One region of the Cellvibrio sp. pealriver genome, then DNA from elsewhere that is predicted to be linked to it. Evidence: predicted binding sites of a transcription regulator. Region 1 holds the regulator's gene; each other region holds the start of a gene.

Region 1 (3,181 bases):
AATATCGATGCAAATCAAGAGGTAAGTGATGAAACTGACAGACCAAAAACGCATGCAGATTCTGGATGCAGCAGAAGAGCTCTTCCACAGTGCAGGAGTGGAAAACACCAGCATGGATCAGCTCGCACTGCATGCGCAGGTATCAAAACGCACGGTGTACAACCATTTTGCGACTAAAGACGAGCTGTTTCAGGCCATTTTGCAGCGCATGATTGAAAAGCTATCCCAAGGAGCTGAACTGCGTTTTGATCCAAACATCCCTATCGCGTCACAGTTGACGCAGATCGCCCGTGATGAAGTCGCACTGTTAAGTTCAGACGCATTTTTACGGGTCGCAAAAATCGCCATCATGCAGGTGATGCAGCGGCCTGAATTAGCAAAACAGATGAACGAAAACGCGATGGGATGCAAACGCTATTTGGAGACATTCCTGGCAGATGCCTGTACGGCAGGCATTTTAAAAATTGACGATATTCCATTCGCCAGCAAACAATTTGTATTCCAACTGAAATCGTTTGTGTTCTATCCCTCGCTATTTGGATTGGAGCAACAAACTCACGCAATACATGAAAAAATAATCACCGAAGCGGTGGCCATGTTTTTGGCGCGTTATCAAAAAAGATAATCTGCTATTTACAGCACAAATGCTCCCTACTTCCGTCGGATATGCATTGGTATATCAGGTAACGCCAAACGCAACTTTATGTAGCGTAGAGCTGAAATTGAATAAACCCTCGAATAAAAAACCGCCTCAGTTGCCTGGGCGGTTTTTTTATTTCATCTGCTTTTGTGCTGGCAGATTAGAGAGCGATTACGTTTTCAGCTTGTGGGCCTTTTTGGCCTGGCTTTACGTCAAACTCTACTTTTTGGCCTTCCGCCAGGGTTTTGAAACCTGAGCCAGTGATAGCACTGTAGTGTACGAATACATCTTGACCCGCTTCACTTGCAATAAAACCGAAACCTTTTGATTCGTTGAACCATTTAACGGTGCCTGTACTTCTAGCCATATAAACCTCGATGCTCTTTATCAAATAAAAATGAATACCCCAAGTGGAGCTTTGCTGGCGGATTCAGATGTTACTTATGTAGAACAAACCGAGGTGCTAATAGATTTACTGCTAGAACAACGAGGTGATTTACTATAAATAATGCTGCGAAATGGCCAGCCAACCAAATATATTCCCACCATCCATTCATGTAAAGTGGTTATTTTTACGACCAATATTGAGTATTTGGTTATAAAGCACAGGGATAGCAGCAAGGCATGCGGCAATTTGCCGCGCGCGCATTGTCACCAAGCGCACTAATATGCAGTTAATAGGTATTTACGTATCTATTGTCTTTTCACTTTTACCGGGTTTTCCGGTTAATCTCCTTCGGGCTGGCTTCCAGCCCCTTTTTACCTCTCCAGGATAGCTCTTGCCATCACTAGCATGGTGCTTGCCGTCACCGCCTATTTACCCCCTACCCTAAAGCTGCAACAATCGCTTTATCGCTATTTTCCTCACGTTTTGCAGGGATATACATTCACGAGGCCCCTCATGACCGCCAAACAATTGATTATTAAACCCCAGGATGCTAACTGCCCGCATGACAAACGTGTGAGTTGCGGCAATTGCCGATTGAACACTATTTGCCTACCCATCAGCTTGCACATTGACGATATTGACAGGCTTGATGGCATTATCCAGCGCGGTAAACCTCTGCAAAAAGGTGATTATTTATACCGGGCAAATGATGCTTTTGGATCGGTATATGCCATTCGCTCTGGTTGCGTTAAAGCGATTACCTTGAGCGACAATGGCGAAGAACAAGTGACCGGTTTTTATTTGCCGGGTGAAATTGTGGGCATGGATGGTATTGCCGACAATCGTTACACCAATTCTGTGATCGCATTGGAAACATCATCTGTGTGTGAAATTCCATTTGAACGGATGGAAGAGTTGAGTTTGCAAATCCCCAACTTGCAACGTCATTTTTTCCAACTCATGAGCCGTGAAATCACGCAAGACCAGCAAGTCATTACGTTATTAAGTAAAAGCAGTGCTGAAGAACGGATCGCTGCACTACTGTTGAGCATTTCAAGCCGTAATAGCCGCCGCCAGCTATCGGCGAATGCGTTTCGCTTGCCGATGTCGCGCACTGATATTGGTAACTATTTGGGTTTAACCATCGAAACCGTTAGCCGCATTTTGACGCGCCTGCAAAAACAAGAGGTCATTGCAGTCGATAAAAAAGAAATCCAGATTGTAAACATGGAACAATTACGCAACATAGCTAATGGCAATACAAGCTGCTGATAGCTCAGCAATAACTGACGAGCAACAACTATGATCGACCAAGCACGTTTGGAAAAAACACTCGCCGCATTCGACGCTGCCAATTTACAAGACCCGAATACTGAAATAGTGGATGGAAATGCTGTCGCGAAGGAATGGATTTACGGACAGCGAATGAGTGCACAGCTTGTACTCTTTTGCGAGAACCCATCTGAAGCCCTGCAGCTCGCTGCGCGCAGCCAGCATATTTGCCGTTGGAAGATTCCGCGCAGCGATTACCCGATGGACAGAAGTGGTTATAAAAAGTGGCGGCTCGACCTCGCCCAAATGCACGGCGATATTGCGGGCGATATCATGTCTGAACAAGGTTACGATGAAATAACCATAGCCCGTGTCAAAGATCTTTTACTCAAACGCAGCTTAAAGCGCGACGAAGAAGTGCAAGCACTTGAAGATGTTATCTGTCTGGTATTTATCGAGTTTTATTTGGAAGACTTTGCGCGCAAACACGATGAAGATAAGCTGATTGATATCATCCGCAAAACATGGAACAAAATGTCTGAAAAGGGCCATGCTGCCGCCTTAAAACTGCCACTATCAGAAGGCATGCTTGGGCTGGTAGGTAAAGCATTGGCTGCGTAACTCCTTTTCTCTAATCACCCTACTTCATCAACATTAATAAAAGGAAAACACTGTGTATCTAGCCCTTAAACATTTGCACTTAACGTTTGTTGTTTTATCGTTGCTCGCCTTTTTTATTCGCGGCATCTGGTTGTTTATGGGCTCAAGTATGCTCACGAAAAAGTGGGTTAAAATTCTGCCGCATATCATTAGTTTGGTTTTATTGGCGAGTGGTATCGCTGTTGCTGTACATCTGGGAATGTCACCCGGTAGTCAGCCAT
Region 2 (3,181 bases), 1.7 Mb from region 1:
CGTTTCAATAAAGCTGTAAGTCAAGGATCCATCAGGGTTGAATGCACGCCACATCAAACCTTGTCCAATGCCGTTGATCCACATGGCCACAACATATAGAACGGTACCTACTGTCGCCAACCAAAAGTGTAAGTTGATCAGTTTTACGCTGAACATTTCTTCACGGTTAAACAGCTTTGGCAACATGTGGTACAGAGCGCCAATAGAAATCATCGCTACCCAACCAAGAGCACCTGAGTGAACGTGACCAACAGTCCAGTCGGTGTTGTGTGAGAGTGCGTTGACGTTCTTAATTGCCATCATTGGGCCTTCGAAAGTAGACATGCCGTAGAAAGAAAGCGCTACAACCAGGAAGCGCAGAGTCGGATCGGTGCGCAATTTATGCCACGCACCTGACAACGTCATAATACCGTTGATCATCCCACCCCAACTTGGAGCCAACAAAATCAGGGACATCACCATACCAAGGGATTGGGTCCAATCTGGCAAGGCTGAATAGTGCAAGTGATGCGAGCCGGCCCAAATATAGAGGGAGATCAGCGCCCAGAAATGTACAATAGATAATTGATAAGAATAAACAGGACGACCAGCCTGCTTGGGAACAAAGTAATACATCATCCCCAAGAAACCCGCTGTCAAAAAGAATCCTACCGCATTGTGGCCATACCACCATTGAACCATCGCATCTGCAGCACCCGCATAAGCAGAATAAGATTTGGTCAGTGTGACAGGAATGGCTGCGCTATTCACAATATGCAGTACGGCTACGGTGACAATAAAACCACCATAAAACCAGTTGGCAACATAGATATGTGAAGTGCGGCGCTTAACAATAGTGCCGAAGAAAACAATCGCGTAGGAAATCCATACCAACGCCAGAAGTATGTCGATTGGCCATTCCAACTCTGCATATTCTTTCGTGGAAGTAATACCCAAGGGCAAAGTAATCGCAGCCAAAACAATAACTGCCTGCCAGCCCCAGAAGGTGAACGGAACCAGCCAACCACCAAATAATGGAGCTTGACACGTGCGTTGGACAACATAGTAAGAAGTTGCCATCAGTGCACAACCACCAAATGCGAAAATTACCGCATTGGTATGCAATGGACGTAAACGGCCGAAACTGGTGTAAGGTTGCAGCAGATCATTCAGACCTGGCCACACCAGTTGCGCAGCAATGAATACGCCCATTCCCATACCGAATATGCCCCATACAATGGTCATAATCGAGAATTTACGTACTATATCAAAGTCGTATACCGGTGGATCACCAGCAACAGTCGCATGACTACCCATAGGACTTTCCTGTTACTTAAAGAGAAATGAAAACTTGTTGTCTCTGGCAGAACCCTGATCACTCAGAGCTACACGGCAATCATCAAGCCTATAACCCTACTGAAGGTGCGGCATTTTGCCTCATGAACGGCAGTTTGTCTCACACTTGTCGGTATAGGCTTGATATTTATCAAATTATTTATGCGAATTTAACCTACTGTGCCTTCAGATAAAGCAAGGTACACTGCTCGCATCAGCAAAAGCAGTGCATCAGGCATTACTTGATAACACGGCCTTTATTAGCTGCAATACGCATACGCAAGGCATTCAGTTTAATGAAACCTTCAGCATCTTTTTGGTTGTAAGCACCTGCATCATCTTCAAAGGTTGCTACTTTTTCATCGAACAAGCTATCTGCCGAACGACGACCAACAACATGCACAGCGCCTTTGTACAATTTCACCCGAACATCACCGTTCACGTGCACCTGCGATTGGTCGATCATCGCCTGCATCATCAAACGCTCCGGACTCCACCAATAACCGTTATAGATCATTTCGGCGTATTTCGGCATCAAACTGTCTTTCAAATGCGCAACTTCACGATCCAGAGTAATAGATTCAATTGCACGATGCGCACGCAGCATGATGGTACCGCCAGGGGTCTCATAGCAACCGCGTGACTTCATACCTACGTAGCGGTTTTCTACGATATCGAGACGACCGACACCATTTTCCCCACCCACTTTGTTCAGATAGGTCAGGATCTCTGCAGGGCTCATGCGCTTGCCATCAATTGCAACAACATCACCTTTTTCATAAGTGAGTTCAAGATAAGTCGCTTTGTCTGGAGCAGCTTCAGGCGCTACAGTCCAACGCCACATATCCTCTTCGGCTTCAGTCCAGGGATTTTCAAGGACTTTTCCTTCGTAGGAAATGTGCAGCAGGTTGGCATCCATCGAGTAAGGGGATTTTTTCTTTTTGGTGAAATCCACTGGAATATTGTGCTGTTCGCAATATTGCATCAAGGTTTCACGCGAGGTCAGATCCCATTCGCGCCAAGGGGCGATTACCTTGATGCCCGGCTTAAGAGCATAGGCTCCCAGCTCGAAGCGAACCTGATCGTTACCTTTGCCGGTCGCGCCATGGGAAATAGCATCGGCACCCACTTCGTTGGCAATCTCAATCAAACGCTTGGCGATTAACGGGCGGGCAATAGAAGTACCGAGCAAATACTCACCCTCATAGATGGTATTGGCGCGGAACATAGGGAATACGAAATCGCGGACAAACTCTTCGCGCAAGTCATCGATATAAATTTGTTTCACACCCAACGCCTGGGCTTTAGCGCGTGCTGGCTCTACTTCTTCGCCCTGACCAATGTCAGCAGTGAAGGTGATAACTTCACAGTTGTAGTTTTCTTGCAGCCATTTGACGATAACTGAAGTGTCGAGGCCGCCGGAATAGGCCAACACCACTTTTTTGATAGATGACATGGGAAACTCCCGCTATAACTCGTTGACGATCACCGGGCAGGATCCACAAGCCACAGACCCCTTCCTACTTGGGCGCGGAATTGTACTCGCAAGTGGGCCAAATTCCCACAGTTGCCGTAGCGAAATACAGGGTTTTCACACCCGCCTAACAGCGGGTAATCGGCAGGCAAAACTGCCAAGAACAAAAAAGCAGCCCGAAGGCTGCTTTTTTGAATTTAGTGACTGCAAATAAACCTTAAAGGCGGAAAGTTGAGACCTTATCATTTAGGCCGCGCGCCAAATCTTGCAAACTTTTCGCTCTTTCATCGCCCTGCAAGGCAGAAGCAGCAGAGTTATCAGCAACCTGTTTAATCGCGGTGATGTTATTAAGCACTTCTTGCACAACCTGGCTTTGCTCCTCAGCGGCCGTAG
Region 3 (3,181 bases), 1.2 Mb from region 1:
GTAACGGAGGGTTTGTTTGCAGTCATAGGGCAGGGTATTCCGGTTTGTGGAGCGCAAACAGCGCGGGGCTGTTTGCGCGAGCGCTTAAGGATCGCTCTTTAGGCGGCAATACACAATTACATATCGCCCAGCAGTGCTTTATCGTTAGGCGCTTGCAACCATTGGGCAACGTCCTTACCCATGGCTTTCATGGTACGGCCCAGTACGGAACAAGAACCTTTGTAGCCTGCAAACGCGCCACCCATTGATTGGCGGCGTGCTTCAAATTCCGCCACTTTTTTACCGTCCTCATAGAGCGTACCGCGCGCAGCGGCATATTTATTGTGGCCCATGAATGCGTTGCCCATGCTCACCGCTTCGGTAATCTCCATTTGCAATACACGGCCTTTAGCCGCGGTATCGATGGTGCCTGCCAGTTGTACCTCAACTTTGAATTTCTTACCAAACTCCTGGGTAAACTCGGCAAACTGTGTACCCAGTTTGGTACATTCATTGCGGATATTCTGGGCAATGCGCGAATCCGCTGCATAAGGAATAACCGATTGAACAACAACAGGGTCAGCAAAGCTGACTGTGCTAAATGAAGATGCCAACACTGCAATAGCCAATGTAGATTTTTTTAACATCGTGTAATCCTTGTTCCTGATTGAAAATTAAATTGTTATATAAGGCTTCGCCCGATAAGCCACGAAGGCTGGAGCAAATATACACGATAACGGTAAATTATCTATTCCGGCCTGTAATCCAATCAGGCAAGCGCCGTCTGCGCAGTACGAATGGAAACAAGGTGTTACAACCAGCATGTTTCAAACAAGGTAGGGTAGGTTCATACACTACAGACTATAAAATAAAATCATCCAGCCTTAAGGATATAAGCATGAACATTAAAGCAGTCATTGCCTGTGTGTTGGGCGTTCTTTTGTTACAGGGTTGCGAGTCAACTTACCAGTCATTCAATAAAGACATTCCTGATAAATATATTGAAGTCGTTCAGGACGATCCGAACGTGGATGTGGAGGAAACCCTTAAAGCATCAGGCAAGCCTTATGTGTGCAAAGAATTGTACTTTGGCCATAACTCCTCCCAAAACCGCCGCGCGTGTTTTATTAAATTACCGGAAGATGACCAGATCGAACGTCTGAAAATCAAAATGGAAGGTACCCCACAAGCCATGTTGTTAGATACTGGCAAAAACGTCCTTGTTGTCGGTGAGGTATTCCTTGGTTTTTTATTTTTTGGGTATGTGCCGCTGGATTAAATCAAAACGCGTAACCGGCTCCCACCATCACTACCAGTGGATCAATACTGGCATCGACGCTTGCGGCTTTTTTGCCATTAACGGAAATGTCGGCCGTTGTCTCGATATCAATTTTCCAGACGGCCGCATTCAAATACCAATTGTCGGTGAGTTGCCAATCTGCACCGACTTGAAATGCCAGCCCAACAGAATCATCCAGTGAAATATCCGTTTTGCCTGCAAGTGCGGTGTCTAAAGTGTTGCTGGTATCGTTACTAAAAAAAGTGGTGTAATTCAGCCCGATGCCAATATAAGGTTGGAATTTGCTCTCGCTAAGTGGGTAGTACTGCAGTGAAAGAGTGGGTGGCAAATGTTTGGTGCTGCCAATATCAACACCGTCTAACGCACCGGTACCCACAATGTCATGCTCGAACGGAAAGGCTGCCAATAATTCAATACCAATGTGCGGTGTTGCAAACCAGGTGCCGGAAAAGCCTATGCCTGTTGCACTATCTACATCCACTCCGCCGCCTAACACAGTACCGCTACTGGCATCGGGTTCAATCTGCACTGCACCCACACGCACAAAAAACTCGCCATCTTCATGTGCGAATACCGGCGCTGTAATACAGGCACTACCTAATAAAACCATTAATCCCAAATGACGCATTTGCACTACCTCTGTTGTTAATCACAGAGGTAGTGTTGCGAAATTTATGGCTGTAGTGATTGATGTATATCAACTGATAATCGGTATGAAAAAAATAAGCAAAAATAATAATAAAATTTGATCTGGTGCAAAGTGCTTAGCGTGTAAATGTACAATTGGGTCTGCTTCCAGAGTTAAGTCTGCGTAGTTTTTTTGTGCACTTGTATGACTTTCACTGCTGTTGCTTACAATTCAGTTGGGTGCGATAGGGGATGTAAATTACCAAATCGATAATGCCCGTGCGCTGCCATTTAACACGGTTGGAAATGCCGTCTAATTGAATATCGCAGCTCTGGCCGATGGCTTGGCGAAGCGTGTTATTTTCCTCCGCGATTTTCTTGATCACCTCGTAGCGGTATTTTTCTGGGTTTACAATGCTCAGGTCAGCTTCACCGCTTAAATCCAATTCTGTACGGCCAATCTTTTTGGCCGATTTAATGAATTTCTCAAGCGATGCTTCTTGTTCAGTGGCCGGTAATTGTGGATTGACCTTTTGCTTCACAGAAAAGTAAAAATAACTGGTATCTGCACGCGACCTGTCTTCGGTAAATACCAATGATTTATCTTTCGGGTCGAGTGTACGCAGGAATTCATCGCCATAAGACAGTTGCATATCCCCTTGCTTCTTGGCGGATTCTGCTAATGCCAACAGGGTTTCACGTATTTCCTTTTCACGCATTTTTTTATCGCGCGTATCGTTAATCATCTTAACGTCTTGCACCAAAAAATCGCCTTGCTTTTTCAGCGTAACTGCAGGCATTTCATAATAACCATCCGTCTCCATAATGCCGGTGACGATAACCTCTTCAAGCACATCGTCCTGCGCTTGGGCGATTCCGCAAGTTAATACCAGGGTGGTAGCGATTATTTTTTTAAGCATGATTATTCCTTTGTCTAATTGTTTGATGATTTTTCTGTACCCTTTAACTGCTTTTTTCTTTTGATCTGGTCATTTCATATATTTTTGTTCTTTCATTTATTCGCCTAAGTTCTGACTTGGAAAGATAGATCCAAAAAATAGTTGGCGGTAGGAGAATTAATAGAAAGATTAAGCTTTTATTGATTGACTTTTGTAGATACTCTTCGATGGAGTTGCTTGATTTAATTAGGTTGCAAAGTGCAGTGTGCTCATTTTTGGAAAGATATGAGCTTTCTGTGTTTTCGGTATTACAATCTGAGGTAAGTGAAAAATGACTTTCAAATATCGGTAGGTTGGTGACCGTATTGCTGGAGTT
Region 4 (3,181 bases), 1.1 Mb from region 1:
ACGGCCAATCTCGGTGACATACCAGCCCGCAAGCGTGGCGATCCAACCAGAGAAGGTCATTGCAACAAATATTTTTAATTGCAGTGGCGATATTTCTTTTTTGCGCCAATAGCTCCAGCAGCCCCACCATGATGCCAACAGCATCAACATGCCCACGCCCACCATAATGCGGAAACCATAAAACATGGGCGCGATAGGTGGATGCGCGTTGGGGAATTCGTTGAGGCCTTTTATTTCGCCGTCGACTTCGTGCGTTAATATCAAGCTGGCCAATTTGGGAATTTCAATTGAATATTGGTTGCTTTGGCTTTCTTTATCGGGAATGGCAAACAACACCAGGGGCGCGCCTTTTTCGGTGTGCCATACCGCTTCTACCGCAGCGATTTTTGCCGGTTGGTATTTCAGGGAATTAAGTCCGTGCAGGTCGCCTAAAAAAATTTGTATGGGAATTAAAATCGCAGCGGCGATGACAGCGGTTTTTAACGCAAGCCGCGGTGCAGGTTTGTGGTCGCCTTTTAAAATACGGTACGCGGATAAACCCGCAATTAAAAATGCGGCGGTTAAACCCGATGCAATTAACATGTGCGCAAGGCGATAGGGCATGGACGGATTAAAAATAATCGCCAGCCAGTCGAGCGGATAAGCTTTGCCATCGCGCATTTCAAAACCGGTTGGTGTTTGCATCCAACTATTGAGTGCAATAATCCAAAACGCAGACATAGTGGTGCCGAAGGCGACCAGCAATGTCGCAATGGTGTGCATGCGGTTGGAGACTTTATTGATGCCGAATAGCATGATGCCTAAAAATGTGGCTTCCAGAAAAAATGCGGTGAGCACTTCGTACCCGAGTAAGGGGCCTGCAATATTGCCCACCGTTTCCATGTAGCCCGGCCAGTTGGTGCCGAATTGGAAACTCATAGTGATGCCGCTCACCACGCCGAGTGCAAAGGTCAGTGCAAATACTTTTACCCAAAATCGATACGCGCGCATCCAGACATCATCGCCTTCACCGTTGTAGCGTATTTTGAAATACACCAGGAACCAACAGAGGGCGATAGAAATGGAAGGAAATAAAATGTGGAATGAAATGTTGGCAGCAAACTGAATGCGGGACAGAAGGAGTGTGTCTAGAGCGCTGGGGTCGAGCATGATTTACCTCGATAAAATTTATTTCGCAGATTCTTTTTTACCGCCGAGTAGGCGATCTTTCATATCCAATACTTTGCCAATGCTGTTGCCGAGTTTGAGCAATTTGCCCAACTGTGCGGAATCCAGCCGTTGGATTTCCTGTGTCCAGAGCGTGAGCATTTCAATCAGCTCATGCATTTCGCGCATGCGTTGTTGCGCGTAAATTTCCGCATCGTTTGCCGGTGTTTCAATTAACAAATTGCGCAGGGTGGACAGTGTTGGATCTATCTCGCGCTTGCGGCGTTGTTCAATCAAGGTTTTGGCGATATCCCACACATCGCCCGGCGCAGAGTAAAACTCTTTGCGCTCACCCGGGCGATGCTGCAGTTTGACCAACTCCCATGACATCAACTCTTTGAGGCCCATACTGACGTTGGAGCGCGAAATACCGAGCGCTTCGGTGATGTCGTCTGCACATAAGGGCTCTTTGCTCAGCACCAAGAGCGCATACATCTGCCCGACGGTGCGGTTGATCCCCCAGCGGCTACCCATCTCGCCAAAGTGAAGGATGCAGGATTGGATCATTGGTGTGAGGTTTTCTGGCATGTTTTCATTTCTCAATTTTCTGTAATTACTGAAATTACAGAATTGTTTGATGTAGGTCAAGTTAAATTTGGGTGAATTCTGATCAGTTGGTTGCGCTGATAGTGTCTGCATTGCAGATGGCCGGTGGTGTGCGGGCTGGCAATGGGGTGGATAGTGTGACAAAGGGGTAATATAGGCACCTTGTGATCCGGCGTTCCGGATAATCAATTGGTTGGTTATAGAGAGAGATGTTGCATGTCGGATAAGCCCGTTGCCGAATTGGCTAATTTTTTTAATGACTGTGCACAGGCGTTTGAGGGGGGGCGCTTGCAGCGTTTGGTGCTGTCCAAATACAAAGGTGACGAGGCTGATTTAAACCGCATTACCATCCGCCCGGTGCAGATTAAAGAGCAAAAGTTGCTGTCGTTTCTCTATGAATATCGCACCAACCATGTGACCAAAAATTTCACGCTTAACGAGGCGATTGCGCAATTACAGCAGTGGTTGGGTAGTGCTTTCCATAATGCGCATATGATTACTGATGAGTGGGAAATACAGTTGAGTTTTAGCAAAAAAGGCAAAGTACTCGTCAATAAAAATCGCAACAAAAGTTCAGCGCCGGTTGACGATTCTGCGGCAGGTGATGGTAAAAAAGTGCAGCCGGAATTAGCGCACAATCGCACCAAGCTGCGCTATGTGGATCAGAGCCGCCCTTATTTGCGCGAACTGGGGATTACGGATGCCCAGGGGCAGGTCATTCCGGCAATGTCGCGCAAGTGGAAGCAGATTAATAAATTTATTGAAGTGTTGTCGCTTGCAATCCAGCAAACCGGTTTGGATAAACGTGAAGAGTTGCATATCGCCGATTTCGGCTCCGGCAAAGCTTATTTAACGTTTGCTGTGCATGATTATTTGACGGCGAACATGCAAGTAAAAACGCAAGTGACGGGTGTTGAGTTGCGCCAGAATTTGGTCGATTTATGTAACCAGACGGCGCAGCGGTTATCGCTTGCGGGCATTAAATTTGAGCAGGGCGATGTGCAACATTTTTCGGCGCAAAACATCAATATTATGATCGCCTTGCATGCGTGCGATACGGCGACTGACTACGCGCTCAATATGGGTATTCGTACCGGTGCAGAGATTATTATGTGTTCGCCCTGTTGCCATAAACAGATTCGCCCGCAAATGAAAAGCCCCGCGCTGCTTGCACCGGTTTTACAACATGGAATTCATTTGGGGCAAGAAGCTGAAATGATTACCGATGGCCTGCGCGCGCTATTACTGGAGGCACATGGTTACGACACCAAAGTGTTTGAATTTATTTCACTCGAACATACCAGTAAAAATAAAATGATCCTTGCGCAAAAACGCAGCTCTTCATCACATAAAACCCCGCGCGACAATTCCGATATTTTGCAACAGATTGCGGCGATTAAAGATTTTTATGGCATTCAGGAACATTGTC

What was found. The regulator FNR, encoded in region 1, switches genes on or off when oxygen is low (the NO sensors DNR and NnrR bind a similar motif). The targets are predictions, from matches to a motif close to TTGATNNNNATCAA.
Region 2: the regulator FNR is predicted to act here: its motif matches at 1,456-1,469, upstream of ccoN (cytochrome-c oxidase, cbb3-type subunit I).
Region 3: the regulator FNR is predicted to act here: its motif matches at 1,967-1,980, upstream of VC28_RS02900 (OmpW/AlkL family protein).
Region 4: the regulator FNR is predicted to act here: its motif matches at 1,781-1,794, upstream of VC28_RS12790 (GbsR/MarR family transcriptional regulator).

The regions. Positions count from the first base shown of each region.
Region 1 covers NZ_KQ236688.1:1,871,936-1,875,116, forward strand. Annotated here, with positions in the region: gene VC28_RS08045 (TetR/AcrR family transcriptional regulator) at 29-625, shown strand; gene VC28_RS08050 (cold-shock protein) at 801-1,007, opposite strand; gene fnr (fumarate/nitrate reduction transcriptional regulator Fnr) at 1,542-2,300, shown strand; gene VC28_RS08060 (DUF4202 domain-containing protein) at 2,331-2,921, shown strand; gene VC28_RS08065 (SirB2 family protein) at 2,974-3,181, shown strand, end outside.
Region 2 covers NZ_KQ236688.1:187,486-190,666, reverse strand. Annotated here, with positions in the region: gene ccoN (cytochrome-c oxidase, cbb3-type subunit I) at 1-1,296, opposite strand, end outside; gene VC28_RS00810 (argininosuccinate synthase) at 1,553-2,770, opposite strand; gene VC28_RS00805 (methyl-accepting chemotaxis protein) at 3,006-3,181, opposite strand, start outside.
Region 3 covers NZ_KQ236688.1:698,962-702,142, forward strand. Annotated here, with positions in the region: gene VC28_RS02890 (hypothetical protein) at 117-626, opposite strand; gene VC28_RS02895 (hypothetical protein) at 878-1,258, shown strand; gene VC28_RS02900 (OmpW/AlkL family protein) at 1,260-1,907, opposite strand; gene VC28_RS02905 (hypothetical protein) at 2,119-2,826, opposite strand; gene VC28_RS02910 (DUF6216 family protein) at 2,870-3,181, opposite strand, start outside.
Region 4 covers NZ_KQ236688.1:2,957,882-2,961,062, reverse strand. Annotated here, with positions in the region: gene VC28_RS12795 (cytochrome ubiquinol oxidase subunit I) at 1-1,149, opposite strand, end outside; gene VC28_RS12790 (GbsR/MarR family transcriptional regulator) at 1,168-1,734, opposite strand; gene VC28_RS12785 (class I SAM-dependent methyltransferase) at 1,969-3,181, shown strand, end outside.